3 regions of the Mesorhizobium sp. CA15 genome follow, and region 3 is predicted to be linked to each of the others. Evidence: predicted binding sites of a transcription regulator. Region 3 holds the regulator's gene; each other region holds the start of a gene.
The links. Region 3 encodes LexA, which represses DNA repair genes until DNA is damaged. Its sites were predicted from a motif close to TGTTCNNNNTGTGTTCNG; they were not measured.
Positions count from the first base shown of each region.

Region 1: LB515_RS18335 (ATP-dependent helicase) is a predicted target of LexA. The motif match lies at 7,926-7,943, and genes of this name have one in related genera.
Region 2: LB515_RS08080 (PA0069 family radical SAM protein) is a predicted target of LexA. The motif match lies at 3,994-4,011, and genes of this name have one in related genera.

Region 1 covers NZ_JAIUHQ010000011.1:72,029-82,079, reverse strand. The annotation lists gene LB515_RS18375 (FAD-binding oxidoreductase) at 1-201, opposite strand, end outside; gene LB515_RS18370 (thioesterase family protein) at 353-838, shown strand; gene LB515_RS18365 (hypothetical protein) at 984-1,181, shown strand; gene LB515_RS18360 (Lrp/AsnC family transcriptional regulator) at 1,242-1,718, opposite strand; gene LB515_RS18355 (EamA family transporter) at 1,807-2,730, shown strand; gene LB515_RS18350 (dienelactone hydrolase family protein) at 2,791-3,693, opposite strand; gene LB515_RS18345 (hypothetical protein) at 3,934-4,371, shown strand; gene LB515_RS18340 (glucose/quinate/shikimate family membrane-bound PQQ-dependent dehydrogenase) at 5,489-7,801, opposite strand; gene LB515_RS18335 (ATP-dependent helicase) at 7,984-10,051, shown strand, end outside.
Region 2 covers NZ_JAIUHQ010000003.1:298,977-309,027, forward strand. The annotation lists gene LB515_RS08060 (F0F1 ATP synthase subunit C) at 58-282, shown strand; gene LB515_RS08065 (F0F1 ATP synthase subunit B) at 343-924, shown strand; gene LB515_RS08070 (F0F1 ATP synthase subunit B) at 936-1,427, shown strand; gene LB515_RS08075 (ribonuclease HII) at 1,872-2,570, opposite strand; gene LB515_RS08080 (PA0069 family radical SAM protein) at 2,765-3,919, opposite strand; gene LB515_RS08085 (glycosyltransferase) at 4,068-4,571, shown strand; gene moaB (molybdenum cofactor biosynthesis protein B) at 4,608-5,165, opposite strand; gene LB515_RS08095 (4-(cytidine 5'-diphospho)-2-C-methyl-D-erythritol kinase) at 5,152-6,045, opposite strand; gene LB515_RS08100 (NfeD family protein) at 6,071-6,256, opposite strand; gene LB515_RS08105 (S49 family peptidase) at 6,341-7,198, opposite strand; gene LB515_RS08110 (tRNA1(Val) (adenine(37)-N6)-methyltransferase) at 7,441-8,238, opposite strand; gene LB515_RS08115 (DUF2007 domain-containing protein) at 8,238-8,462, opposite strand; gene LB515_RS08120 (polyprenyl synthetase family protein) at 8,617-9,630, shown strand; gene LB515_RS08125 (GntR family transcriptional regulator) at 9,731-10,051, shown strand, end outside.
Region 3 covers NZ_JAIUHQ010000001.1:220,491-230,541, reverse strand. The annotation lists gene LB515_RS01165 (LpxI family protein) at 1-168, shown strand, start outside; gene lpxB (lipid-A-disaccharide synthase) at 158-1,339, shown strand; gene gltA (citrate synthase) at 1,414-2,742, opposite strand; gene gltX (glutamate--tRNA ligase) at 2,921-4,345, opposite strand; gene LB515_RS01145 (ComEC/Rec2 family competence protein) at 4,448-6,913, shown strand; gene lexA (transcriptional repressor LexA) at 6,950-7,684, opposite strand; gene kynU (kynureninase) at 8,106-9,353, shown strand; gene LB515_RS01130 (alpha/beta hydrolase) at 9,401-10,051, shown strand, end outside.

The DNA of each region.
Region 1 (10,051 bases), on a different contig from region 3:
CTCCTGCACGTCCGCGCTCCTCTCGACGAACGCGACGCCGTCTGGCGCCTGGGTCGGAATATAGGTGGTGGTGTGCGCGTGCTGGCCGCGTATCGCCTCGCCGGTCTGGAAGCGCTCGCCGAAGCGCTGCTTGAGGATGCCGAGTACCGCGGCGATGCCTTCCTCATTGCGTTCGACGGGGTTGAGGTCGCTCAAAGCCATGATTTCCTCCGCGAATGGACCAGCGGCCGCGCTTGTAGTGCAGCTATGAATGATGCCTAAAGCAATCCTAGGAAAAGTGCCAAGCGATTAGCTCGGCGACTTCACCGTAGCCGTCCGTCCGCCCTGTGCAGCGACCATCGAGGAAACCAAAATGACGATCCCCGCACCGATCATTTCCAGCCCAATGGCGATCGAGAAGGAATGGATCGACTATAACGGCCATCTCAACATGGCCTACTACAACGTGCTGTTCGACCGCTGCTCGGACCAGGCGTTCGAGCTGATGGGCATGGGGCCGAACTACGCCAAGGAGCGACGCCTCACCATCTACACGGCCGAAGTTCACGTCTGCTACGTGCAGGAGTTGCACCTCGACCACAAGGTCAACGTCTCGTTCCAGCTGATCGATCATGACGAGAAGCGGCTGCGTGCCTATCAGGAAATCCGCCACGTCGACGGCTGGCTGGCGGCGACGTCCGAATCGCTGTCGCTGCATGTCGACATGGAAGGACCGAAGGTCGCTCCCTTCCCCGCCGACGTGATGGCCCAGGTCGAGGCCATGCGCACCGCCCATGCCGGACTGCCGATGCCGGAGCGCGCCGGCCGCTCGATCGGCATCAAGCGCAAGGGCGCTTGAAAACTCGGACGCCCGCGTTAACCTTACCAAGGCTTTAACGTGAACAAGTCGGTTGAGTCCGTTGAACGACTCACTGGCGCGTTCGAAAACCGCCGTACCGGGTTTGCGCGGGGGCGGCTGGCGGAATGCGGTGCGAGGACAGTGCATGAAAACCGACATCAAGGTCGAAGTGGAACGGTTGGCGGCCGATCCACGCATCACCGACTATGATTTCTGGCGATCGCTGAAGAACGTCAACAATGAGATCTTCCACATCGCCAACAACAACGAACCCATCCCGTTCGACATGATCCGCTGGCGCATGATTCTGAAGCAGGCGCGCATGAAGCGCGGCCACGCTTGATCCATCGTCGCTGCCTCATCCTCCCTGACCAGCCATAGCTGCCGAGTCATAACCGCCGAATCATGGCTGCTTGAACCCGCCCAGCGGCGAGCGCGGCTTGACCGGTGACGACTGGATGATAGCGGTGTTGGTCATCGCATAGGGAATAATTCGGTCGATCACCCGCTCGAGCTCGCTGACCGAGCCGACATGGGCGAGCGCGATGAAGCAGTCCTCGCCGGTTACCCGATCGCATTGCGCGATTTCCGGCAGCTCGCGGATGATGTCCGCCACAACGGAAAGCTGTCCCGGCACCGGCCGGATTCTGAGCCATGCCGACAGCTTCATGCCGAGAGCGGCGGGATTGATCCTGACCGTATAGGCTTCGATCACGCCGTTATCCTGCAGCTTGCGGATGCGCTCCGCCACGCTCGGCGCCGACAGCCCGACCGCGCGCGCCAGTTCCGCCGTGCTGATGCGCGCATCCTTTTCCAGGAACCGCAGGAGCTTCAGATCGATCGCGTCCAGATCGACATTTTCACTTCGAAGGTTTCTCAAGCCAAACCTCTTCCATCAGAAAGCAAACCGTCAATCAGGCCATTCATCACACATGTAATCCGCGAGTTTCGCCTGCGATAATGCTCGCATGAAAACGCAAACGCAAATTCCAGCTGCAAACCGGGCCGCCGCCGATGCGCACCCCGCCCTCGCCGGCCCCGCCATGCTTGCTGGAATGGCCAACGCGTTGCCGCCGCATGTCTGGTTCTGCGTCAGCGCAGTGTTCCATTATCTCGGGCCGGCCTTCGCCGTGCTGCTTTTCGCTCAGGTCGGCGTGCTCGGCATGGCCTGGCTGCGCATCGCCACCGCCGCTCTCATCTTCGCCCCATTGACCAGGCCTTGGCGCGTTTTCGCCGGCGCCGATCGCGCTCAACGACTTCTGCTGCTCGCATTCGGCATCTGCCTGGCGGTGATGAACTGCTCGTTCTATCTGGCGCTCGATCGGTTGCCGATCTCGCTGGTGGCGGCGATCGAATTCGTCGGCACGATCGCGGTCGCGCTGGTCGGCATGCGCAGCCGGCGCAACTTTGCCGCGCTCGCTGTTGCCGTGGTCGGCACCTTGCTTCTCATCGACGTGAAATGGTCCAGCGATCCGGTCGGCTTGTCCTGGGCCTTTTTGAACGGCGCCCTCTTCGTCGGCTACATCGTGATCGGTCACCGCGTCGCCCAGGCAGGCATCGGCATCGCCGGCCTCGGCGCCGCCATGGCGGTCGCTTTCCTCGCCGTGTTGCCCATCGGCTTTCGCGAGGCGCTGCCCGCCTTCGCGTCGCCGCAGCTGCTCGGCGCCGCGATCGGCGTCGGCATCTGCTCTTCGGTCATCCCCTACATCTGCGACCAACTCGCCATGGCGAGGTTGCCGCGCGCGAGCTTCGCATTGATGCTCTCGCTCCTGCCGCTCACCGCAACGCTGATCGGCGTCATCGTGCTGCGCCAGGTACCGAGCGTCACCGACTGCATCGGCGTTGCGCTGGTCATCGCCGGGGTCGCCTTCCACAAGCCGGTGCAGGAATGATCTGCCGACGGCTGTGGTGGGGCCGTTTGCAGGCCGGGCTCACCTGAATATCAATACGCCTTAGGCCAGTTTCTCCTTCAGGAAAGCAATTGTCCGGCCCCAGGCGAGATCGGCGGCTTTCTTGTCATAGCGCGCGGCCGAGGTGTCGTTGTTGAAGGCGTGGTTGGCACCCTCATAGACATAGACCTTGTATTCGACATGGGCGGCGTCGAGCGCCTTCTTGTAGGCATCGATGCCGGCGTTGGTGCGTTCGTCCAACCCGGCATAGTGGAGCAGCAGCGACGCCCTGATTTTTTGAGCGTCCTCGGCCTTGGGCTGCATGCCGTAATAGGCGACACCGGCGCTGAGGTCGGGCCCATGGACGGCGAGTTGGTTCACCGCGCCGCCGCCCCAGCAGAAGCCGACCGCCCCGACCTTGCCGTTGCCGTCCTTGAGGCCCTTGAGATAGGCGATCGTCGCCACGCCGTCGGCGGCGACTCTGGCCACGTCGAGCTTGGTGAACATGTCGCGCGCCTTGTCCTCGTCGGAGGGCGTTCCGCCAAGCGGCGACAGGAAGTCCGGCGCTAACGCGATGAACCCCTCCAGCGCCACGCGCCGGGTGACATCGCGGATATGCGGGTTCAGCCCCCTGTTCTCGTGGATGACGATGACGCAGCCGAGCTTGCCTGACTGGTTCGCGGGCTTGACCAGATAGCCCTTCATCTCGCCGCTTGAGCCGGGATAGGTGATGTCCTCGCCCTTAACGCGACTGTCGTCTTCGGCGACGATCGCCGCTTGAGCGGAATTGGCCGCCAGCATCGGCGCGATCGCGGCCGCCGCGGCACCCGAGCCCGCCAGCTTCGTCAACTGCTCCATGAAGCGGCGGCGGTCGAGCGTCAGATGCGTGTATTCGTCATAGGCATCGATCATCGCCTGCGTGATGACAGGCTGCGTGACGACGGGCTTGGCAACGGGGCTGGTCATGATTTTCCTCGACGGTTGGCGGTGGACCGCAAGATAGGGTCGAGTATCGCATGGTCCAGTCACGCCCCGGTGACGACCCATATAGGCGGAACCCTGGTGGAGCCAACCCGCCGTCGCGCCGACAAGCCAGCGCGATTCATCACATTTTGGTCATTTCCGAAAGGCTTGATGGTGCTGTCACATTAGGACGTGAAGTTGCCTGAGCGCCCTACCGAAACGAATGACGAAAAGGGGAATGCCATGAACATCCAGGATATCATCAACACCGTTTCCTCGAAGGCCGGCCTCGACGAGCCGACCACCGAGAAGGTTGTCGGCACCATTTTTTCCGTGCTCGAGCATGAGGCTGAAGGCACCAGCATTTCGTCCTTCTTCGACCAGATCCCCGGCGCCGGTGAGTTGGCCCAGAAATATGACGTGATGGCCGCCGGCGCGACGGCCAATTCGGGCGGCGGACTTCTGTCGTCACTGCAGGGCGCGCTTGGCGGCGTTCTGGGCGAAAAGGCCGGCGCGCTGATCAACGGCATCGCCGCGCTCAAGGAGTCCGGCCTCGACATGGCGCAGATCCGTCAGGCCGGCGAGACCTTGATCAAGCAGGCCGAGGTTGCCGCCGGCCCTGATCTGACCAACCAGGTGCTGGATCAGGTGCCCAGCTTGCGGGGTCATCTCGGGCTTTGAAGCATTCCGAACCGGTTTTGAACGGCTCGGCCTTTCGACGGCAAAGCTGATCCGCTTTCTGGCGACCGAAGGCCTCCCACCGGCGAAATCGATTAGTCCACCTTATGGGGAACAAGATAGTTCGTAGTTTTTGTGCCTCGGGTGACTGTTAGGGCGGAATATCCAGGCGGCGGCGAATTGGTAACCGTGGCGTCAACCTCCCCGCATCGGCCAATAACTTCGCCGACAGGGGACTTAGCCAAACGATCCGCCAAGGCCGCTCTGCATTCATCGGCGGAGTAGATTTGAGGCGCGATTTCGAGTGGCCGACAAGCCCACCCCGGACTGCACGAAAGCAAAACCAATATCGCTGACGCCTCCGGTCCCATTTCGTATTTTCCTTAACGCTCATCCGACGTGACAAAGGACAGTGCGATCAGGTCATCAACGTCGATGCCGCCGCGACCATTGTCCAAAATGTCGGCGAGAGCTCCCGACCTACGCCGACTGGCAGTGCCTTTGGAAAGGGCCAGCTTAGCCGAGTAGCCAAGGCGCAATTTGGTCTTGCAGTCATCGTATCTGAAGATGCTTACCGCCTTGAACCATGAACCGGTTTTGATGGATCGGCGAGTGGCAGTTACGGCACTCGTAACGGATGCTGACGTCCCGCAACTCATTGGAAATCGACACCGTCCACCTCCTGCCCGCCCCTAACGGATGCCCGCCATCCTGGGGGTGACGGGCATCCATAAACTGGCGATGAAGGGACTCATGTCCGCCAGTCGGGGACACAATGAGATAGTGGGCTATATGTTTCGTCCTTGGGACCAATGCTTGTGATGTGCGACTTCAGTCGGAACCGATAGCCCGACTGGGGACTTGCGCCAGGAACGAACCAACCGACCCTCCGTTGACCCACTGCCGGAAGCTCCCGCTACAGCGGTTGAGCACAAAGCAGAGGCTCCAGCGCTGGCGGGTTACGCGCTGGAGCCGTCTTAAAAGGTTGGAGCGAGAAAATGAAAGACTATCGGAACAGTGTCCTGGAGGCTCGTTGGCTTCTCGCCGTACCCGCGTCGCTTCTCCTGACCGTCCTGCTGGCCGGCTTCTTGCTTTCGTAGCAGGCCGGCCTCGCCTTGTCCTATTTCGGCAGCGTGTAGGCCATCACGTAATCGCCTGGCTTGGTGCCGACCGAGCCGTGGCCGCCGGCGACGATGACGACGAACTGGCGGCCGTCGGCCACCGTATAGGTCATCGGCGTCGACTGGCCGCCCGCCGGCAGCCTCGCCCGCCACAGCTGCCTGCCGGTGGTGAGGTCGTAGGCGCGCAGATAGTCGTCCACCGCGGCGCCTAGGAAAGCGACGCCGCCCGCCGTGATCATCGGCCCGCCGATGCCGGGAACGCCGACCTTGAGCGGCAAAGGCAGCGGCGTCATGTCGTAGACAGTGCCGTTGCGGTGCTTGTAGGCGATGTTTCCCGTCTTGAGGTCGACGCCGGCGACATAGCCCCAGGGCGGCGCCTGGCAGGGAATGCCGAGCGGCGACAGGAACGGTCCCATCACCACCGCGTAAGGCGCGCCTTCATTGCGGTTCAGCCCCTGCTCGCTGCCCTTGGTATCGCCCGGCGGCGGCACCTCCGTGCGCGGGATGAGCTTCGAGGTGAAGGCGAGGTAGGTCGGCATGCCGAACATCACCTGCCGCACCGGATCGACCGCGACGCCGCCCCAGTTGAAGACGCCGAAATTGCCGGGATAGATCAGCGAGCCCTGCAGCGAGGGCGGTGTGTAGCGTCCCTCATAGCGCAGCTTCTTCAATTCGATCCGGCACGCCAGCTGGTCGAACATGGTGATGCCCCACATGTCGGCGCCGGTCAGCGGCTTGGGATTGAAGGACAGGTCCGAGGCCGGCTGCGTCGGCGAGGCATGATCGCCCTCGATCGCGCCGCCGGGCGCCGGCACGTCTTTCACCGGAATGATCGGCTCGCCGGTGCGCCGGTCGAGCACGTAGAGATCGCCCTGCTTGGTCGGCCCGACCAGCGCCGGCACGACGCCGTTCCCGGTGGTGATGTCGACCAGCGACGGCTGCGCCGGCACGTCCATGTCCCACAGATCGTGATGCACGGTCTGCCGGACCCAGCGCAATTGCCCAGTGTTGAGATCGAGCGCGGTGATCGAGGAGGAGAATTTCTCGACATTGGCGCTGCGGTCCATGCCGAGCTGGTCCGGCGTCTGGTTGCCGAGCGGAACGTAGAGCAGTCCCAGCTTCTCGTCGGCGCTCGCCGTCGACCACATGTTGGGCGAGTTGTGGGTGTAGGTTTGCCCGGCGGGCAGCGGCGTCGTCACGTCCGGATTGCCGGAATCCCAATTCCATAGGAGCGCGCCGGTGCCGGCGTCGAAGGCGCGGATGACGCCGGACGGTTCCTCGGTCGAATAATTGTCATTGACAGCGCCGCCGACGATGATCTTGCCGGCGACGATCAGTGGCGCCGACGTCGAATAGTAATAGCCCGACTTCGGATAGGGCATGTTGGCCATCAGGTTCAGCGTGCCGGCCTCGGCGAAGGACGGACACACCTGCCCGTTCGCGGCATCGAGCGCGATCAGCCGGGCGTCGGAGGTCGGCAGATAGATGCGCGCGGCGCAAGGCTGGCCGGCGGCGATCTTGGCATCGGCATAATAGGACACGCCGCGGCAGGTCTGGTGCTGGCGGTTGGGGTCGAGCTTGATCTTCGGATCGTAGCGCCACTTCTCCTTGCCGCTCGCGGCATCGATGGCGATGGCGAAATTATGCGGCGTGCAAATGAACAGCACATCGCCGATCTTCAGCGGCGTCACCTGATAGGTCGTCTCGCCGATATCATCGGGGCCTTTCACGTCGCCGGTGCGATAGGTCCAGGCCGGCTGCAGCTTGGCGACGTTGTCCGGCGTGATCTGGTCGAGCGGCGAATAGCGCTGGCCGAAGGGCGTGCGGCCGTAGAACTGCCACTCGCCGGCCGGGATGTCGCCGCCGAGATTGGCGGCCGTCGCCGCCTTTTCGGTGCCCAGCGTGCCGCCGATATCCATGGGATCGGCGGTCATCGAATAACCGGCGACCGCGAGCGAGGCGAGCACGGCCAGGATCAGCGGCGCGCGTCCGTCCGGCCCCCGCAGCCCCCGCCTTGCCCACGGCGTCAAAAGCCACAAGGCGATGAGCACGATGACGCCGCCGCGCGGGCCGAGCTGCCACCAGTCGAAGCCGATTTCCCACACTGCCCAGCATAAAGTGGCAAGCACGAACAGCGCGTAGAGCCAGAGCGAAGTCGACCGGCGCCTGAAAAGCAGCCAGGCGGTGATCAGGAAGATCAGGCCGGCGATCAGGTAGTACCAACTGCCGCCCAGCGCGATGAGCCAGATGCCGCCGCCGCCGAGAATGAGACCGATGAGGAAGAGGACGAGGGAGGTGATGGTGACAGCCAAGACGGTGCTCCTTCGACTGTTGCGCCTTTGCGGCCGCTCTGAGGCGACGGCGCGCCGTCCCTGCCCTGCCGGCAGCTTTCCCTCGCTCGCTCCGGCTGTCAAGTTGGGGGCAGACACGCGAAACTAGAACAAAACGTAGACAGTTCTGGTCTTTCGCTGCCGAATCACTACATTCGGGGGCGATGTCGGGCTTTTCCGAGGACATGCCTTTTTTCGATGAACCGAATGCGCGGCCGGCAGCGGCTCCATCCGGCATAGCCGCGCGCGCCATGGCCGCCCGCAGCGGCCAGAACGGCGTGCCCGATTATCTGAAGGGCCTGAACCCGGAGCAGCGGCTCGCGGTCGAGACGACCGAAGGCCCGGTTCTGGTGCTGGCCGGCGCGGGCACCGGCAAGACGCGGGTGCTCACCACGCGCATCGCTCACATCCTTGCCACCGGCAGGGCCTTCCCCTCGCAGATCCTGGCCGTAACCTTCACCAACAAGGCCGCGCGCGAGATGAAGCAGCGCATCGGCATCCTGATCGGCGAAGGCAATGTCGAGGGCATGCCTTGGCTCGGCACCTTTCACTCGATCGGCGTGAAGCTGCTTCGCAGACATGCCGAGCTCGCCGGGCTGAAATCGGATTTCACCATTCTCGACACCGACGACGTGGTGCGGCTGATCAAGCAACTGATCCAGGCCGAAGGGCTGGACGACAAGCGCTGGCCGGCCAAGACCTTCGCCCAGATGCTCGACAACTGGAAGAACAAGGGCCTCGGCCCGGACGAAATAGCGGAAGGCGATGCGCGCAGCTTCGGCAACGGCAAGGGCCGCCAGCTCTACAAGGCCTACCAGGAACGGCTGCAGACGCTGAATTCCTGCGACTTCGGCGACCTGCTCTATCACCCGATCCGCATCTTTCGCGCCTATCCGGACGTGCTGAAGGATTACCACCGCAAGTTCAAATACATCCTCGTCGACGAGTATCAAGACACCAACACCGCGCAATACATGTGGCTGCGGCTCCTGGCGCAGAGGCCGCATTCTGGGCGCAGCCCATCGGCCGAAGGCCGCAAGCCCGACCGGGCGTCGGCCGGCCAGGCCGCCCCCGCGGAGGCCAGCGAGCGAAGCGAGCGCGCGGCCGTGAGCGAGAACAAAGTCAACATCTGCTGCGTCGGCGACGACGATCAGTCGATCTATGGCTGGCGCGGCGCCGAGGTCGACAACATCCTGCGCTTCGACAAGGATTTTCCGGGCGCCACCATCATCCGGCTGGAGCGCAACTACCGGTCCACCGCACATATTCTGGGCGCGGCCTCGCACCTCATCGCCCACAATGAGGGCCGCTTCGGCAAGACGCTGTTCACCGACCGCGACGACCCCGAGGACGACAAGGTTCACGTCCACGCCGCCTGGGACTCGGAGGAAGAGGCCCGCGCCATCGGCGACGCCATCGAGGCCTACCAGCGCCAGAAGCATAATCTCAACGACATGGCGATCCTGGTGCGCGCCTCCTTCCAGATGCGCGCCTTCGAAGACCGCTTCATCACGCTTGGCTTGAACTACCGCGTCATCGGCGGCCCGCGCTTCTACGAGCGCCTGGAAATCCGCGATGCATTGGCCTTCTTCCGCGTCGTCGCCAATGGCGGCGACGACCTCGCCTTCGAGCGCATCGTCAACGTGCCGAAGCGCGGGTTGGGCGAAGCCACCATCCGCCAGATCCATGACACGGCGCGCGCCATGCGCATCCCCATGCTGGAGGCCGCCGCAACGCTCGCCGAAAGCGACGAGCTGAAGCCGAAGCCGCGCGCGGCGCTGCGCGAGGTCGCAGCCAATTTCGAGCGCTGGCAGAAGGCGCTGGAAACCACCCCGCACATCGAGCTTGCCGAGACCATTTTGGAGGAGAGCGGCTACACCGACATGTGGAAGAACGACCGTTCGGCGGAGGCGCCCGGGCGGCTGGAAAACCTCAAGGAGCTGATCCGCTCCATGGAGGAGTATGAATCGCTCCGTTCCTTCCTCGAGCATGTCGCGCTGGTGATGGAGGCCGAGCAGGGCGAGTCGCAAGATGCGGTCTCGATCATGACCCTGCATTCGGCCAAGGGCCTCGAATTCGAGACCGTCTTCCTGCCCGGCTGGGAGGAAGGCCTGTTCCCGCATCAGCGCGCGCTGGATGAAGGCGGACGCTCCGGCCTCGAGGAAGAGCGCCGGCTCGCCTATGTCGGCCTGACGCGGGCGAAAAAGAACCTGCACATCTGGTTCGTCTCCA
Region 2 (10,051 bases), on a different contig from region 3:
GCGCCAGCTTACCCAACGTACCAACTTCAACGAACAGAGAACCACAGGAGTTTTGAAATGGACGCAACTGCAGCAGCTGCTATCGGCGCTGGTATCGCCTGCATCGGCATGGGCGGCGCGGGCATCGGCCTCGGCAACATCTTCGGCAGCTACCTCTCGGGTGCGCTCCGCAACCCGTCGGCTGCCGACGGCCAGTTCGGCCGCCTGATCTTCGGCTTCGCCGTGACCGAAGCTCTGGGCATCTTCTCGCTCCTGATCGCTCTGCTCCTGGTCTTCAAGTAAGAGCCGGCGCTGACGAAAGGGGCCGCATGGTGCGGCCCATTCTAGGGACAGGGGAATGAGATGTTCGTGACATCTGCCTATGCGCAAGAAGCAGCGCCGGCCGCGGCCGAGGGCGATACGCATGCCGGCACTGCTGTGCCTGCCGCGGAGCATGAAGCGTTCCCGCCGTTCGATGCCAAGACCTTCCCGTCGCAGATCCTGTGGCTGGTCATCACCTTCGGGCTCTTTTACCTGTTCCTGAAGCGGGTTGTGATGCCGCGTCTTGGCGGCATCATAGATGTCCGCAACGACCGCATCACCCAGGACCTCGACCATGCCGCAAGGCTGAAGGGCGAGGCGGACGCCGCGGTTGCTGCCTATGAGCAGGAATTGGCGGAAGCCAAGGTCAACGCCAACAAGATCGGCCAGCAGGCGAACGACGCCGCCAAGGCGCAAGCCGAGGGCACGCGCAAGAAGCTCGAGGCCGAGCTTGAGAAGAAACTTGGCGAGGCCGAGGCGAGCATCGCCTCGATCAAGGCCAAGGCGATGAAGGAAGTCGGCACTATCGCCGAGGACACGACCTCGGCCATCGTCGAGGCGCTTGTCGGCGGCAAGGCCGACAAGGCCGAAATCGCGGCCGCGGTCAAATCCGCGAGCCGGTGAGGAGCGGGATCATGGACGCCACATCACTCGCCACGCTCTGGGCCACCATCGCCCTGATCATCTTCCTCGGCGCCGTCGTCTATCTGAGGGTGCCGGGCATGCTTGCCAAGTCGCTCGACGCCCGCGCGGCCAAGATCAGCAGCGAGCTCGAAGAGGCACGGCGCCTGCGCGAGGAGGCCCAGCAGCTGCTGCGCCAGTATCAGCAGAAGCGCAAGGAAGCCGAGAAGGAGGCCGCCGACATCGTCGCTGCCGCCAAACGCGAGGCTGACTTGCTTGCCTCCGAGGCGGCCAAGAAGACCGAGGACTATGTCGCCCGGCGCACCGCGCTTGCCGAGCAGAAGATCAGCCAGGCCGAGCGCGAGGCGGTCAGCGAAGTGCGCGCCACCGCCGTCGACATCGCCGTCGAAGCCGCCCGCACGCTGCTCGCCGCCAAGGTCGACGTCAAGACCGGCGCGGATCTGTTCAAGTCGGCGCTCAATGATGTGAAGGCCAAGCTGAACTGAGCTGACTTCGAAACTTCGAACTCAAAAGCCGCCTGGGCAACCCGGCGGCTTTTTTGTTTGGAAGGAGCGCGGCGCCGAAGCTGCCAATCTCCCCCACAAAGGGGCTACGCTATGCACACATTTCCGAGCAGCTGGTCTTGGCGATAGCGTGCTTGGCAGCCTGGCGCATGCATTGTCTTATGTAGCGCAGGTCGACCTCCACTCCGTCTCGGCTTCGCCGAGCCACCTCTCCCCCGATCGACGGGGTAGAGGAAGGCGCCAAGCTTTTTGCCGTCAATGCTCGTCCAGCAACGCTCCTTCCTTTCCCTCCGGAGGAGAAAGGTGGCGCTGCGAAGCAGCGACGGATTGGGGGAACCACGTGGCAATCAAGCCTCGGCCTGATCAGTCGCGCCACTGACAGTGGATGTCCGCAAGCCGTAACCCACATTGGGGGGGATCAGCTAACTACTCCAGCCCGGCGAGGCTCTCTTCCTCTTCCGCCATCTCAACCCCACCCAACCGGAACGGCGCGAACGAGGCTCGGTGAAGCCGTGCCACCGGCCCATGCGCCTCGATCGCGGTGCGGTGGCGGACCGTCGCGTAACCCATATGCACTTCGAAGCCGTAGTGCTCGTGATGTCCGCCGCAGCCGCACATCATGCGGTCGCGCATCACCTTGGCGACGATCGAGGCGGCGGCGATCGACTGCGAGCGCTGGTCGCCCTTGATGAGCGCGCGGCCTTCGCAGGCGAGACCTGGCGGTATGTCGCGGCCGTCGGCCAGGGCGAGCTTCGGCCGCAAGGACAGGCCGGCGGCAGCGCGGCGCATCGCTTCGAGGCTGGCTTTCAAAATGTTGCTGTTGTCGATGCCTTCGGCACTGATCGAAGCCATCGAGATGCTGAGCGCCGAGCCGAGAATCTTGAGGAACAGCGCCTCGCGCTGCAAATGGGTGAGGCGCTTGGAATCGTCGAGGCCTTCGGGAATGTTGGCGGGGTTGAGCACCACCGCGGCGGCCACCACCGGACCGGCGAGCGGGCCGCGGCCGGCCTCGTCCATGCCGGCGACCGGCCACAGCCCGTCGGCTATCGCTTTCGTCTCGATCGAGAAGTCGGGCTTCTCGACCATTTCAAAGAGAAGCGGAGAATCGGAACGCGCGCGAGCCATGGTGCGGCGAGGTTCGCATCGGCTCCGATTCTCCGCAAGTCCTTCCGGGTCGGATGGGGCGTCGGACCGGGAAGGCACCGTCTCACAGCCGGGGGACAGGGGCCGGACGGAATTTCGAAACGAATGGCAATTCCAGACCGAAAATCGCTTTGCCTGGAAGTGTTTAGCGCCGGCCGTCATGGCCGGTGCTGGCGTCAAAGCAGCATCAGCTGCTCGCCGGCACTGGCGCCTGCGACGAATTGGTCGGTGCGAAGCTGCCGCCGCTCGACATTGAGGCCGAGCCGCTTGGCGGCGATCTCGAAGCGCCGGCCGATCTGCCAGGCATAGGGACCGGCGCCCTTCATGCGCTTGCCCCATTCGGAATCGTAATCCTTGCCGTCGCGCATCGAGCGGATAAGGGACATCACATGCCGGTAGCGGTCGGGATAATGGCGCAACAGCCAGTCCTTGAAGATCGGCGCCACTTCGAGCGGCAGGCGCAGGATGACGTAGCCGGCCTCCCGCGCGCCGGCGGATCTAGCCGAATCGAGGATGCGCTCCATCTCCGGATCGGTAAGCCCAGGAATGATCGGTGCCACCATGACCGATGCCGGGATGCCGGCGTCCGAAAGCTGCCTGATCGCCTCCAGCCGCTTCGTCGGGGTCGAGGCGCGTGGCTCCATCGTTCTCGCCAGCATGCGGTCGAGCGTCGTCACCGACAGCGCCACCTTGGCAAGGCCGCGCTCGGCCATGCGCGACAGGATGTCGATGTCGCGTGTCACCAGCGCCGACTTGGTGACGATGCCGACCGGATGGCCGCGCGCTTCCAGCACTTCCAGGATCTCGCGCATGATGCGGTATTGCTTCTCGATCGGCTGGTAGGGATCGGTGTTGGTGCCGATGGCGATCGTGCGCGGCTGGTAGCCCGGTTTTGACAATTCCCTGTCCAGCATGCGCGCGGCATCCGGCTTGGCGAACAGCTTCGATTCGAAATCGAGCCCCGGCGACAGGCCCATGAAGGCATGCGTCGGCCTGGCGAAGCAGTAGACGCAGCCATGCTCGCAGCCGCGATAGGGGTTGATCGAACGGTCGAAGGAGATGTCAGGCGACTCGTTGCGCGTGATGATGGTGCGCGGCTTCTCGACCTGCACTTCCGTCTTGAACGGCGGCAGTTCCTCCAGCGAGTTCCAGCCGTCGTCGAACACATGCCGGCTGATCGGCTCGAACCGGCCGGACGGATTGATCCCGGCCGAGCGGCCGCGATTGCGATCGGGCCGCACGCGCAAGCCGCTCTGCTCGATCATCGCGTTCGCCATCTCGGCTCGGCCTGCTCCGAAAGCGGCAATGTCGGCGCGCACGATCTGTTCCATTTTCGCCCTCTCCCAGGGACTGTCGGCAGGCTGTCGAATCGCTCTGTTCATGAAACTATTCCTATTTCGCCGAAGAGAACAAAGCAAGAACTTTTTCGCTTGAAGCGCGCAACTGGCGCATCGCCGCACTTTCCGCTATTCGGCTAAAATGCTCAGCGTCCTTATCGAAACCCGCAACGACGAAGAGGGGCTTGCCCGTACGCTCGCCTCGCTGGTCGGCGGCGCGGTCGAAGGCGTCGTGCGCGACGTGATCGTCTGCGATCAAGGCTCGACCGATCAGACGCACCGGGTGGCCGAGCATGCCGGCTGCCACTATGCGACCGGCGGGATCGGCGCCGGTATCGGCCAGGCCAAGGGCGACTGGCTGCTCCTGCTCGAGCCAGGGGCGCGGCTCGCCGAGGGCTGGATCGACGAAGTCGTGGCGCACACGGCGAAACAGACCATGCCGGCGCGCTTTTCACGCGCCCGCGCCAACCGTGCGCCTTTCCTGGCCAGGGTGTTCTCGAGCAATCGTGCACTGGCCGAGGGGCTTGTCATCAGCAAGCGTCAGGCCTCGGCTCTGGCAAAGAGCGCGCGCAGCGCCGAAGCCCTGGCGCGCGGCCTGGCGACCAGAAGGCTGAACGCCGAAATCTGGATCGCGCCGCCGAAATGATGCCCCGCCGTGCCGGCCGGGCGCCTTAACTGAGCTTTACGAGGTGGGCTTGCCGCCGCGCCTGAGATGCTCGTCCAGCCGCGGCATGATCTCGACGAAGTTGCAGGGCATGTGCCGGTAGTCGAGCTGCGCCTTGATGATGCCATCCCAGGCGTCCTTGCAGGCGCCGGGCGAGCCCGGCAGCACGAAGACGAAGGTGGCGTTGACGACGCCGCCTGTTGCCCGGCTCTGGATCGTCGAGGTTCCGATCTTGTCGTAGGAGATGCGGTGGAAGACTTCCGAAAAGCCGTCCATGCGCTTTTCGAAGATCGGCTCCAGCGCCTCCGGCGTCACGTCGCGGCCGGTGAAGCCGGTGCCGCCGGTGGTGATCACGACATCGATGTTTTCGTCCTTCGACCAGCCAAGCACCTTGTCGCGGATCTTGTCGCGGTCGTCGGTCACGATATCGCGCGCGGCAAGGCTGTGGCCGGCTTCCGCAATGCGGTCGGCCAGCGTCTGTCCGGATTTGTCGTCGGCGAGGCCGCGCGTGTCGGAGACGGTAAGCACGGCGATGCGCACTGGAATGAAGGGCCGGCTTTCGTCAAGCTTCGCCATCGCTCACCTCCATGCTGCGCGTCGCGGCAACGAACCAGTCGGGGTGGCGGGCGCGGATCTCGATCGCCGCGCGCTTTGCGACATTGCCGGTCTCGAACAGGCCGAAGCATGTGGCGCCCGAGCCGGACATGCGCGCGAAGGCGGCGTCGGCACGCTTGAGCGTCTTGAGCGCCTCGCCGATCGCCGGGCAGATCGAACGGGCGGCGGGCTCGAGATCGTTGCGCGTCGTCTCCAGCCAGTTGCGGATCGTGTGGAAATCGAGGCGTTTCGGCAGCGGCGGCAGCGCCTCGTTATCGCGGCTGGAGAGCGCCTTGAACACGTCCGGCGTCGAGATCGCGATGCCCGGATTGACCAGCACCAGGCCAAGCGCAGGAAAGGCGGATAGCGGCGAGACTTCATCGCCGATACCGCGTGCGATCAGCGGCTTTGATTTGAGGCACATCGGCAGGTCGGCACCGAGCGAAAGCCCGATCCGGGCCAGCGAATTGTCATCGATATCGAGCTTCCAGAGCCGCACCAGGCCATTAAGCGCGGCCGCCGCGTCGCTCGAGCCGCCGCCGACTCCGGAGGCGATGGGCAGGTTCTTCTCCAGCCGGATGGCAACGGGCGACCCCTGTTGCATGCCGGCTTCCCGGCGCAAGGCATCGCGCGCCTTCACCACCAGATTGCCTATGTCGAGCGGCAGCCCGGCGGCATAACGGCCGGATACGGAGAAGTCATCCTCTTCCGCCAACTCGATTTCGAGCCGGTCGCCGAAGCGGGTGAAGACGGCAAGGCTGTCGACGAGATGGTAGCCGTCGGCGCGCTGTCCGATGACATGCAGCGCCAGGTTGATCTTGGCAGGCGCAAGCCACGTCCGGACCTCTGTGCCGGGCTCCAGGATGTCGGCTGCTGGCGAGATGGGATCAGTCCTTGGCGAGACGATATTCGCCGGTCTTGGGGTCCTTGACCAGCGTGCCCGTCGTGCCGTTCGCCGCCTGTCTTTCGGTACGCCGGATCTTGGCCGTCACGCGTTCGGCCTCGCGCACGAAAGCGCGGTAGCCAAAGTAAGCGGCGGCGCCGACAACGGCGAAGAAAATGATCTGCGGCATCTCTAAAACTCCTCCCGCGTCCTCGCGGCAAGGCCGGCCGAATGGGTCGGTCAAGCGGCCATGCTAGCCGCATTCATGGCTTTTTCAAAGCCCGAAGCGCGCCCACAGCGCGCGCTCTTCCGCCGCATCGAGGACGCCGCTGGCGGCGGCCGCCGCGATATCCGGCGCCGAAACGCGCGAGCCGAACAGGCCGAAACGGCCGAACAGACCGCGCGGCGCGGTTATCAGCTTGAGCTGCGTCTTCTCGCCGAAACGGGTCTTGAGCACGCTGCGCATATCGCCCAGCGCATCGACAAGGCCGAGCTCGAGGCCGCGCTTGGCGGTCCAGAACAGGCCGGTGAACAGGTCCGGGTCGTCCTTGAGCTTGCTGCCGCGCCGTTCCTTGACGAGGTCGATGAAAGTCGCGTGCACTTCGAGCTGCAGCGCCTTCAGCCGTTCGACGTCCTCCTCCTTCTCGGGCTTGAACGGATCGAGCACGGCCTTGTTCTGGCCGGCGGTGTGGACGCGCCGCTCGACGCCGATCTTCTTCATCAGTTCCGGGAAGCCGAACGAGGCCGAGACCACGCCGATCGAGCCGACGATCGAGGACGGGTCGGCGAAGATCTCGTCGCCGGCAACCGCGATCATGTAGCCGCCCGAGGCCGCCACGTCCTCGACGAAGACCAGCACCTTCTTGTTCTTTTCCGCCGCCAGGTCGCGGATGCGCTTGAAGATCAGACGCGACTGCACCGCCGAGCCGCCCGGCGAGTTGATCGAGATGGCGACCGCCGGCGCGTCGAAGCTGAACGCCTTTTCGATCAGGCCGGCCGTCGAGGCGAGCGACAGGCTCGGCCGGAACTGGCCTCCGCCGGCCATGATGGGACCTTGCAGCCGGATGACCGGAATGGTGACGACTGTCGAGCGCCAGGATTTCGGCAGCAGGCGGTTGAAAAGGCGTTTCACGAACGATTGTCTCCGGACAAAAGGCAAAGGAGCAAGATGCGATCAGGTCGGTTGGTCTGTTTCAGGGTCGCGGCATCATCCTGCTTGGGCATGTAAGGAACTCGCCGGCCAACGGCAATGCCGCATCGCCGGCCAGTGCATGTCGCGCAAAAGTGTGCAGCGGTTTTGCGAAAAAGACATGCATAAAACAAAAACTTGAAGTGCGTCGCTAGAATCCATTTCAACGCGACGCGCTTCAAGGATCAATCGCCGAACAGCGATGCCAGGCCGTTATTGATCATTTCCGTCCGCTCCGCCGGCCCGTTGCCGGACGGCCCGTGCAAGATGAGCGGCGGGCGGATCGACAATTTTCCGCGCGCGCCGAGCACCGCCCTGACGACGATGCGGATCGCCGCCGCATCCGGCCGCGGATGCACGCACAGCAACTCGGCATCGCCGAAGCGTCCCTCGATCGCGTCCAGGATGGCAACCAACTGCTCGGGCCGCGCGATGACGGCCAGCCCGCCGCGCGGCCTGGCGACGGCGGCGGCGCTCCTGATCCAGCGCTCGAACAGGCCGTCCTCCGCCACATGCGCCTCTCTGCGCAACGCGTCGGGCGTCGAGCGATCCTCGGCCGCGTTGAACGGCGGGTTCATGATGACGAAGTCGAAGGAGTTGTCGGCAAGCCCGGCCTCGGTCCGCGCTCGACCGGTCAGCGTCACGTCGGCGGTCAGCACCGAGGCGCGGTCGCCGAGATGGCCATTGCCGGGATGCGAAAGCGTGGCAGTGGCGAACCCGGCCATTTCGGCGGAGCGCTCGACGAGCACGGCCTGCGCCGCCGGACAGCGCGACAACACGGCAAGGGCGGCGGCGCCGGCGCCCGCGCCGAAATCGGCGAGCCGGCCGGAAAAGCCGGACGGCACGGCGGCCGCCAGCATCATGGCGTCCATGCCGGCGCGATGACCGCCGCGGCTCGGCTGCACCAGCCAGAAGCGCCCGCGATGGAAGGCATCGATCGTGTGCGCCGGCGTATCCGGGACGGGGGCGGTGCTGGCTCCCATTATTTTTTGCGGATCTCGTTCTCGATGCCGGCATCCTTGAGGATGCGCCGTGCGGCATCGACCTTTTCGGCATCGACCATCACGCGCCGCGGCAGGATGCCGAGCGAACCGTCGAGCACGCTCATATTCTGGTCGGCGACGAAACAGGCGATGCCGGCGTCGCGCATCAGCGATTCGACAAAGGAGATGACGACGGCGTCGTTGGTGCGGACAAGCTCGATCATGAAACGAAAATCGCAGGTTGTGGCGTTCGTGTAAACGTGCGCGTGGACACTCAGTCGGCGGAGCCGCGCTAATTCGCCTCTTGCCGTGCCCGGTTGCGCCGCCCTAGAGTCGGCGAGGGACCAAGGGTGCGTCAGATTGACGGGAGTTGTCGTGGTGGGTGTCGTTCTCAACATCGAAGGCAAGCGGGAACCCGCTTCCATCAAGGATTTGATCGATCTGACAGCCGCCGATATGGGGCGGGTCAACGAGCTGATCCTGTCCAAGGCCGGCTCCGACGTCGAGATGATCCCGGAGATCGCCAATCATCTGATCTCCTCCGGCGGCAAGCGGCTCAGGCCCATGCTCACGCTCGCCGCCGCGCAGATGTTCGGCTATTCCGGCGAAGGCCATGTCAAGCTCGCGACCGCCGTCGAATTCATGCACACGGCGACGCTTCTGCATGACGACGTGGTCGACGAGAGCGCGCTGCGCCGCGGCAAGAAGACGGCGCGCATGATCTGGGGCAACCAGGCGAGCGTGCTCGTCGGCGATTTCCTGCTCGGCCAGGCTTTCCGCATGATGGTCGAGGTCGGCTCGCTGGAAGCGCTGGACATCCTGTCGGCCGCAGCCTCCATCATTGCCGAGGGCGAGGTCATGCAGCTGGCCGCCGCCAAGAACCTCGAGACCACCGAGGACGAGCATTTCGCCGTCATCAAGGCCAAGACGGCGGCGCTGTTCTCGGCCGCCGCCGAAGTCGGGCCGGTCATCGCCCAGGCCTCGCGCACCGATCGCGCCGCGCTTCGTTCCTACGGCATGAATCTCGGCCTTGCCTTCCAGCTCATCGACGACGCGCTGGACTATGGCGGCTCGAGCAAGGATCTCGGCAAGAATGTCGGCGACGATTTCCGCGAGGGCAAGGTGACGCTGCCGGTGATCCTCGCCTACCGGCGCGGCACCAAGGCCGAGCGCACCTTCTGGAAGCGCGCCATCGAGGACAACGTCGCCGACGATGCCGGGCTTGAAAAGGCTATCGGACTGATGGCCCGCCACGGCGCCATCGCCGATACGATCGGCCGCGCCCGCCATTTCGGCGAGATCGCCCGCGACGCGCTGGCGCCGCTGGAGGCGACGCCGCAGAAGTCGGCTTTGATCGACGTGATCGATTTCTGCATCAGCCGCGTCAACTGAGCCCGCGGATCCGGCACATTTGGGTCCGCCGGGAAGGGCGCCTGTGAATCCCGCGCCGGCCGTCTCGACAAACGGCGGTCCGGCAAATTATCTATAAAATATGGCCAGCAAAGAAGACACGATCGCCGTCCGCATCAGCAAGGAACTGGCGGACCGCATCATTTCGGGCGCCATCGAGCCCGGCTCGCGGCTGCGCCAGGACCATGTCGCCCAGGAATTCAACACCAGCCATGTGCCCGTGCGCGAGGCCTTCCGGCGCCTGGAGGCTCAAGGATTGGCGATCGGCGAACCGCGCCGCGGCGTGCGCGTCGCCTCTTTCGATCTCGGCGAGGTCAGAGAGGTGGCCGAGATGCGGGCGGCGCTCGAAGTGCTGGCGCTGCGCCATGCCGTGCCGCATCTGACGGCGTCGATCCTCGATCAA
Region 3 (10,051 bases):
ATCGAAGCCGCACACGCCGCCGGGCTGGCCGGCATTGCGCTGGAAGCCGGCCACGCCCTAATTCTCGAAGGTCCGGAAACGCTGGCGCGCGCCAATGCTCTCGGCCTGTTCATCATCGGCCTGCCCGCCATGGAGGCGTCCAATGGGGAGCCGGCTAATGGTCGCTGACAAGCCGCTCAAGCTCGCGATGGTCGCCGGCGAGGAATCCGGCGATCTGCTTGGCGCCGACATCGTGCGGGCGCTCGAGCGCACGACGGGCCGCAAGGTGCAGCTCGTCGGCATTGGTGGCCGCCACCTGCAGCAACTGGGGCTGACCCCACTCTTCGATGGCGGCGAGATCGCGCTGATGGGCTTCAGCGCGGTGCTGCGCGACCTGCCGCGGCTGATGCGCCGCATCAGCCAGACGGCGGCGATGATCGCGGCCGAGCGGCCCGATTGCCTGATCACCATCGACAGTCCGGACTTTTCGCTGCGTGTCGCAAAGAAGATCCGCGCAACGGCACCGGCCATTCCGATCGTCCATTATGTCTGCCCGAGCGTATGGGCCTGGCGGCCGGGCAGGGCGGTGGCGATGAAGCCCTATGTCGATCACATCCTCTGTATCCTGCCGTTCGAGGTGAAGGCGCTCGCTCGTCTTGGCGGACCGCCGGGCACTTATGTCGGCCACCGGTTGACGCAGGATCCGGGCGTGCTTGGCGCCGCCAAGGCGCAGAGCCAGCCGCGCGATCTCGCCGACGACCGCGTCAAGACGGTGCTGGTGCTGCCCGGCTCGCGCCGCGGCGAGGTGCGGCGGCTGATCGAGCCCTTCGGCAAGGCGATGTCGGCGCTGCGCCAGCGCGGCCACCGCCTGCGCTTGCTGTTGCCGACGGTGCCGCATGTCGCCGAGCTGGTGAAGGCCTCGGTCGCGAGCTGGGACGACAAGCCGGAAATCATCACCGAGCCGGACCGCAAATGGCAGGCCTTCGGCAAGGCCGACGCGGCGTTGATCGCGTCTGGGACGGTTTCGCTGGAACTGGCGCTCGCGGGCGTTCCGATGGTTTCCTGCTACAAGCTCGACCCGATCGCGCGCCAGCTTCTGCAGCATATGGTGACGACGTGGTCGGCGCTGCTGCCCAATTTGATATCCGATCGCGCGCTGGTGCCGGAATTCTACGATCAGTATGTCCGGCCGGAGAACCTGGCGCGGCAGCTGGAAGCCCTGTTTGCCGACACCGGCATGCGCGCCTGGCAAAAGGCGGGCTTTGCCGAGATTGCCCGGCGCATGGCGACCGATCGGCCCTCGGGCGAGATCGCCGCCGAGGTGGTGATGGGGTGCATAAAGAGAGTGAATAGGGAGTAGCGAATAGCGAATAGGGCTGTGTCGGCTTCGCCCGTTTCCCCTATTCGCTACTTGCTATTTCGCTATTCGCTCAATTACCTTTTCGCAATCGGCACGTAATCGCGTTCCGTAGCGCCGGTGTAGAGCTGGCGCGGCCGGCCGATCTTCTGGTGCGGATCCTCGATCATTTCCTTCCACTGCGCGATCCAGCCGACGGTGCGGGCGACCGCGAACAGCACGGTGAACATCGTGGTGGGGAAGCCCAGCGCCTTCAGCGTGATGCCGGAATAGAAGTCGACATTCGGATAGAGCTTCTTTTCGATGAAATACTCGTCGGTCAGCGCGATCTTTTCCAGCTCCATCGCGATGTCGAGCAGAGGATCGTCCTTGATGCCGAGCTCGCCCAGCACCTCATGCGCGGTCTTCTGCATGATCTTGGCGCGCGGATCGTAGTTCTTGTAGACGCGGTGGCCGAAGCCCATCAGCCGGAACGGGTCGTTCTTGTCCTTGGCGCGGGCGATGAACTCGGGGATGTGATCGACATGGCCGATCTCGCCCAGCATGTTGAGGGCCGCTTCGTTGGCGCCGCCATGCGCCGGACCCCACAGGCAGGCGATGCCGGCGGCGATGCAGGCGAACGGGTTGGCGCCCGACGAGCCGGCTAGGCGCACTGTCGAGGTCGAAGCGTTCTGCTCGTGGTCGGCGTGCAGGATGAAGATGCGGTCCATGGCGCGCGCCAGCACCGGATTGATCTTGTATTCCTCGCACGGCACGGCAAAGCACATGTGCAGGAAGTTGGCCGCGAAGCCGAGATCGTTCTTCGGGTAAATGAAGGGTTGGCCGATATGGTACTTATAGGCCATCGCCGCGATCGTCGGCATCTTGGCGATCAGGCGCATGGAGGCGACCATGCGCTGATACGGGTCCGAGATGTCGGTCGAGTCGTGATAGAAGGCCGACAGCGCGCCGACCACGCCGCACATCACCGCCATCGGATGCGCGTCGCGGCGGAAGCCGGTGAAGAAGCGCGACATCTGCTCATGCACCATCGTGTGGCGCGTCACGCGATAGTCGAAGTCGTCCTTCTGCGCCTTGGTCGGCAATTCGCCGTAGAGCAATAGATAGCAGACCTCGAGGAAGTCGCCATGCTCGGCGAGCTGATCGATCGGGAAACCGCGATGCAGCAGGATGCCGGCATCGCCGTCGATGAAGGTGATCCCCGATTCGCAGCTTGCGGTTGAGGTGAAACCGGGATCGTAGGTGAAGGCGCCGGTGGTGCTGTAGAGCGAGCCGATGTCGATGACGTCCGGCCCGACCGTCCCGCTTCGCACCTTCAATTCGTGCGTCTTGCCGGCGAGCTCGAGCCTGGCGGCCGACTCGCGCGTTTTGCTGCCCGGTTCCGGTTTTGTCGCAGCTTCGCTCATTCTCAACTCCTTTTGTTCCTCATGCCGGCAAGGCAATTCCTGCAAACGACACGTCGAAGTCACCGGAATGCGCGAACTCGCCACCGCATTTTAGGAGGTGCGTGCCAGATTGGGCCAAGCCCAATGTTGCACTGCGAAACACACCTTTCAATGCCAATCTTCTTGGGCCAGCTCGCTCCTAATCGATTTGATCTCCAATGCGCGCAAGGCTTTCCTCGCGGCCCAGCACAGCAAGCACATCGAACACGCCTGGCGAGGTGCTGCGGCCGGTCAGCGCGGCTCTCAGGGGCTGCGCCACGGCGCCCAGCTTGTGCCCGCCGGCCTGCGCGAAGTCGCGGATCGAAGCCTCGGCCGAGGCGGCGTTCCAGTCGCCCTGAACAGAAGACAATGCGCCATGCGCGCCGCGCAGAATCGCGCGCGCATCCGCGTTGAGCAAGCCCGCCGCCTTCTCGTCCAGCGGCAACGGCCGCTCGACGAACAGGAACGCCGCGCCGTCGACCAGTTCCACAAGAGTTTTCGCCCGCTCCTTGAGGCCGGGCATAGCGGCAAGCAGTTGCGCCTTGCGCCGGTCATCGAGCTTTGCCGCGAGCGCCGGGCCGCCTTCGAGATATGGCAAGGTGGCGACGAAGATGTCAAACAGCGCCCGGTCGTCCATCTTGCGCATATGGATGCCGTTCAGCGCCTCGAGTTTGGCGAAGTCGAAGCGGGCCGCCCCCTTGTTGACGTCGCCGATGTCGAACCAGGCGATCATGTCCTTAATCGACATCACCTCGTCGTCGCCATGGCTCCAGCCGAGCCTGGCCAGATAGTTGAGCAGAGCCTCGGGCAGGTAGCCCATGGCGCGATATGCCTCGACGCCGAGCGCGCCGTGCCGCTTCGACAGCTTGGCGCCGTCGGCGCCGTGGATCAGCGGGATGTGCGACATCGATGGCACGTCCCAGCCCATGGCGTTGTAGATCACCGTCTGGCGCGCGGCATTGGTCAGGTGATCGTCGCCGCGGATGATGTGGGTGACGCCCATGTCGTGATCGTCGACGACGACGGCATGCATGTAGGTCGGGACGCCATCGGAACGCAGGATGATGAAGTCGTCGAGATCCTTGTTGGGGAAGCGCACCTCGCCCTGCACGCGGTCGTTGACGATCGTCACGCCCTCGGTCGGCGCCTTGATGCGGATCGCGCCCTTGACGCCTGCCGGCGCCTCGGAGGGGCCGCGGTCGCGCCAATGGCCGTTGTAACGCGGCGGCAGGCCCTTGGCACGTGCGGCCTCGCGCATCGCCTCCAGCTCCGCCGGCGTCTCGTAGCTGTAATAGGCCTTGCCCATGCGCACGAGCTGCTCCGCCACCTCGCGGTGACGCGGCGCGCGCTCGAACTGCGAGACGGCGTCGCCATCCCAGGAGAGGCCAAGCCAGGTCAGCCCGTCGAGAATGGCAGCCGTGGCAGCTTCGGTGGAGCGCTCGCGATCGGTATCCTCGATGCGCAGCAGCATCGTGCCGCCGGTGTGCTTGGCATAGAGCCAGTTGAACAGCGCCGTGCGCGCCCCGCCGATATGCAGGTAACCTGTAGGCGAGGGGGCAAAACGGGTGACGACCTTGTCGGACATGGAACTCTCGAGGAAGCGCTGAAAAATGCATGTTTCGCGCAGACTTCCACGCGACCGGCGTTCATGTAGCATAGGCGGTCTGGGGCGCAAGGGGCAGACCCGATGGCTGGACGTGGCCGGGGCGTGAGGGAGGGCGGGGAAACGACAGCTGGCGTCAGCGAGCGCCTGATGTTTGCCCATGCCGCGCCTGCGGAAGAAGCGCCGGTTTCGCTTCCGGAACTCCGTCTACCAGCCGGGCTTCTGCCGCCCGGTGCCGGTGCGCTTCAGCCAGCCTCGTCAATAGACACCGTAGGCCGAATCCGCAAACAGCTTGGCCGCGCTTCGCTTCCTGCGTTGCGCCGAGGCATCGCCGTCGCCATGGAGATCGAGCTTGACCGTGGCGTGGGCTTCCTGCTGGTGCCGGTGTTCCTGGCAGCCGGCGTGATCTGTTACTTCTCGCTGAGCGCCGAGCCGGACCTCTACAGGCCGCTTGCGGCGGTCGCCCTGATGGCGGTCTGCGCGGCGGTCTCGCGTTCCCGGCACAGAACGCACCTTGTCTTCATGGCGGCGTTTTTCTGCGCCTTGGGCTTTCTTGCGGCCAAGGTGGAGACCTGGCGGATGGCGACCCCGATGCTGGGTTCCGAAATCCAGACACGGCTGACGGGCCGCCTCGTCACCGCCGAGGCGATGGCCAACGGCCGTGTCCGGCTCACCATAGATCTGATATCCACGGAGCGTCCGAAGCTGCGCTACGCGCCGGACCGCATCAGGCTGTCGGCGCGCAGGATCCCGTCCGACATGTCGGCCGGGTCGATGCTGACCGGCTATGCCAAGCTGCTGCCGCCGACAGGTCCTGTTCGGCCGGACAGCTACGACTTTTCCTTCGACAGCTATTTTGCCGGCATAGGCGCCAGCGGCTTTTTCCTGGGCGATCCGAAACTTGTCGCGCCGACCCCGAGTGCGCCAACGGAGGTGCCGTTTGGCGCGCGCGTGGCATCGGCCATAGAAAATGCTCGCGAGGGGATTGCCGACCACATCAGGAGCAGCATCGGCGGTTCCGAGGGCGAGATCGCGGCGGCGCTGATCGTCGGCGTTCGTGCTGGCATTCCGGAAGCCATCAACGAGTCGATGCGACGCACCGGCATCTACCACATCATTTCGATCTCCGGCCTGCATATGGCGCTGGTCGCCGGCACGATCATGGTGCTTTTGCGCGGCGCCTTCGCGCTGTTTCCGGACTTCTCGTCGCGCCGGCCGGTGAAGAAATATGCCGCTGGCATCGCGCTGGCGTCGATCGCCGCCTATCTCGTGATCTCCGGCATCGTGGTGGCGGCCGAGCGAAGCTTCATCATGCTTGGCGTGATGCTGGTCGCCGTGCTTTTCGACCGCGCGGCGCTGACCATGCGCAACCTGGCGATCTCTGCCATCGCCGTCATCCTGGTCTCGCCGCATGAAGTGGTCGGCCCGAGCTTCCAGATGTCCTTCGCCGCCACCGCCGCCCTGGTCGGCGCCTATGCCGGCTTTGCCGACTATCGCGCCGGCAAAACGACCGCGCCGCCGGCAAAGCGTTCGTTTCTCGGGTTCTTATCGCGAAAACTGGCGATTGGAGCGGGTGGCGCCGCCGTGACGTCGCTCATCGCGGGCAGCGCAACATTGTTGTTTGCCATCTGGCACTTCCAGCGGGTGTCGCCGCTCAGCCTGCTGGCCAATCTGGCGGTCATGCCGATCGTCTCATTGGTCGTCATGCCGTTCGCCGTGCTGAGCGCGCTGGCCATGCCCTTCGGCTTAGACGGTCCCTTCCTCTTTGTCATGGGCAAAGGCCTGACGGCGATGATCGCCATTTCGGCATGGATTTCCGAGCGCTCACCGGTCGACGCCGTGGGGCTGATCTCGATCCAGTCGGTGCTGCTGGCGACGGTCGCGCTGGTCATCGCGACCATGGCTACCACCTGGCTGAGGCTTGCCGCCGTTCCTTTCGCGCTCGCTGCGCTGCTGGCCATTCCGCATGTCCGCACACCGGACGTGCTTATCTCGGAGGATGCGCATCTGGTGGCGATGCCGATCGGCGGCGGCGAGCTTGCCGTCAATCGCGAACGCTCCAACGAGTTCACCACCGACAATTGGAAACGGGCGCTGAAAGCCGAGGAGATCGTGCCGCCGGAAAGGTTCGCCAAAGATGCGCTGGACATTGCCGATCCCGTCGACCTGCCGCCCGGCTCGCCCTTCTATTGCAGCGGCGATCTCTGCATCGGTCGGCATCCTTCCGGCGCGATCGTCGCGCTCGCCGAGACCCGCGACACCGCCCGGCCGGCCTGCGGCTTCGCCGACCTCATCGTCATCAACGACGCCACGGCCTATAACCCGTGCCGCGATCCGCGTGTGCTCGTCGTCACCAAGCGGCAGCTGGCGCGCGACGGCAGCGCCGCCGTTTTCTTCGATCCGCAATCGGCAACCGCGCGGCCAACCGTCCGCTACGCGGTCGTAGAACCATACCGACCCTGGCACGAGCAGCGGAAATACACGCGCGAGGCGAGGGGACTGGCGCCCTATAAGCAGCCGGAAAAACCAGCCGCCGCACCGGCCCAATAGATTGTCGTCCGGGCGAAGAAGGCCGGGCAGTTCTGCTCAGTAGCGGCGGATAAGTCCGACGAGCTTGCCCTGAACCTTGACCCGATCCGGTCCGAAGATCCGGGTCTCATAGGCCGGGTTGGCGGCCTCGAGCGCGATCGAGGCACCCTTGCGGCGGAAACGCTTAAGCGTCGCCTCCTCATCGTCGACCAGCGCCACCACGATCTCGCCCGGGCTTGCGGTGTTGGCATTGCGGATGATGACGGTGTCGCCGTCGAAGATGCCGGCCTCGATCATCGAGTCGCCCTTGACCTCCAACGCGTAATGCTCGCCGCCCATGATCATGTCCGGCGGCACCGAGATCGAATGCGTCTGGTGCTGGATGGCGTCAATCGGCACGCCGGCGGCGATGCGGCCCATCACCGGAATGGATACGGCCGCCGCGGCCTCGTCGTCGTTGCTTGGCGTCGGGGTGCGCGATGGCGTCGTCGGCTTGACCTGGCGACTGAGATTGCCTTGGCCGCCCTGGATGATGCTCGGCGAAAACTTCTTCGCGGCATTCAGGCCAGGCGCGATCGAGTCGGGTAGGCGCAGCACTTCCAGCGCGCGCGCCCGGTTCGGCAGCCGGCGAATGAAGCCACGTTCCTCCAGCGCAGTGATCAGCCGGTGGATGCCGGACTTGGAGGCAAGGTCGAGCGCCTCCTTCATCTCATCGAATGATGGAGGAATCCCGCTCTCCTTCAGGCGTTCATGGATGAACATCAGGAGTTCATGTTGTTTGCGCGTCAGCATCGGCGGCCCCCACGGGTTCTGAAACCAGAATCAGAAAAACAAACCCAGAACAAACACTATCTGTTCCAGTTGTGTTCCGCAACCGTTTAAAGTTTAGTGAATTTGTTAAGGCTGCCGAAACAATGTCGCATCCGGTGACGGCCGGCTGCCCCTCCTGGGGCAGCGGCATTGATTTCGCTCGATTTTGGAGTTCCCCTTACGCTGAAATACAACCCGCCACGATCACGAAGCCGTGGTTGGCTCTACCGTAAGCGCGTGGCACCGTGAACGAAACGAACCCAAAATGCCAACCTTGGCGAAGTTCCGATCCGCAGTCTTCGCCGTCTATGGACCAGCTAACATAGGACCAAAGGTTCTTGCCCTGTCGCCGACGGTGGTGAGAAAACCCCCTTGGCCAGATCGAAATGGAGGCGGCAGCACAATGAGGGGAATTCCTGATCTCGCCGAAGTCGAGGCGATGGATGCCGCGGATCCGCTGCGCGCCATGCGCGATCGCTTCGTCTTGCCGGAAGACGTCATATACCTCGACGGCAATTCGCTGGGCGCTGCTTCGGTAGACGCCTTCAGCGAGATCGAGACTGCCGCGAGGCAGGAATGGGCGCGGGATCTCATCCGCGCCTGGAACACCGCCGGCTGGTTCGATATGCCCATCGAGCTGGGTGACCAGCTAGGACGGCTGATCGGCGCGAAACCCGGCCAGACGGTCGTTTGCGACACGACTTCGATCAACATCTACAAGGTCCTGCATGCGGCACTTGCAATGCGGCCCGAGCGTTCGGTGATCGTTGCCGAGGGCGACAGCTTTCCGACCGACCTCTACATGGCGGAAAGCGTCGCATCGACGCGGCTCGGCACGGTGCTGCGGCTCGAAGGCACCGATGCCCCGACGATTGAGGAACTGGTTGACGATCGCGTCGCGGTCATCCTGGTCAACCACGTCAACTACAAATCCGGCCGGCTGCGCGACATGGCGGCGCTCACCCGCAAGGCTCATGAAGCCGGTGCGCTGATCGTGTGGGACCTCTGCCACACGGCGGGTGCGCTGCCGGTGGATCTCGACGGCTCGAATGCCGATTTCGCTATTGGCTGCACCTACAAATATCTCAATGGCGGACCGGGCTCACCGGCCTTCATCTACGCCGCGAACCGCCACCACGGCGACATTCGCCAGCCGCTCAGCGGCTGGTGGGGCCATGCCCGGCCTTTCGCGTTCGAGCAGGGCTACGCCGCGGGCACGGGCATCCGGCGGTTCCTTTGCGGAACGCAACCGGTGCTGTCGATGCGCGCGCTGAAAGGCGCGCTGGATATGTGGAACGATGTCGACATCAGGGCCGTGCGGAGAAAAAGCGTCGCGTTGACGGACCTGTTCATCCGGCTTGTCGAAGCCAAATGCGGCGGCTTCGGTCTTGAGCTGGAGAGCCCGCGCTCAGGCGCAGAACGCGGCAGCCAGGTGTCGTTCGCCCATTCAAATGGCTACCAGGTGATGCGCGCCTTGATCGAGCGCGGCGTGATCGGCGATTTCCGCGCGCCATCCACCATTCGTTTCGGCTTCACGCCGCTCTATGTCGGCTACCGCGATGTCTGGGATGCGGTCGAGGTGCTGGAGGACATCCTGCGCACTGGCATCTGGCAAGACGCACGCTTTGCCGTCAAAACAACCGTTACCTGACTTTGAATCGGCGATGCCGAACAGATGATCTGATCGCGGAGATACCGTTGCTGGGACATCGTATTGTCGACTGGGATGACGCCTACGCAAATGGCGCCAATATCGCCGGCGGCGACCGCTGGCCGGCGGCGTGGGATGGGCCGGCGCGGGCATTCCGCGAAAGGCTGCTGTCAGAGGGCAGGGCGCGGCTCGATGTTGTCTACGGCGAAGCGCCGCGCAAGCGCTTCGACCTGTTTCTCCCGTCTGCGGCGCCAAGGGGGCTCGTCGTGTTCATCCACGGCGGCTATTGGATGGAGTCGGACAAGAGCTCCTGGTCGCATCTGGCTGGAGGCGCGCTCGGCCGCGGCTTTGCCGTCGCCATGCCCTCCTACACGCTGTGCCCGCAGACCAGGATCAGCGGCATAGTCGGCGAGGCCGCGGCAGCGATCGAGAAGGCGGCGGCCATGGTCGATGGTCCGCTGATGCTGACCGGGCACTCGGCCGGCGGGCATCTCGCCAGCCGAATGGTGACCACGGTCTCACCGCTATCATCCGATGTGGCGCGGCGCATACGCCAGGTCGTTTCGATTTCAGGCCTGCACGACCTTCGGCCGCTGATGTTCACAGCGCTGAACGAGACCCTGAACATCGACGAGCCGGAAGCGCGGAGCGAAAGCCCGGCATTGTTGCGGCCTCGACAGGGAGCCTGCATCACCTGC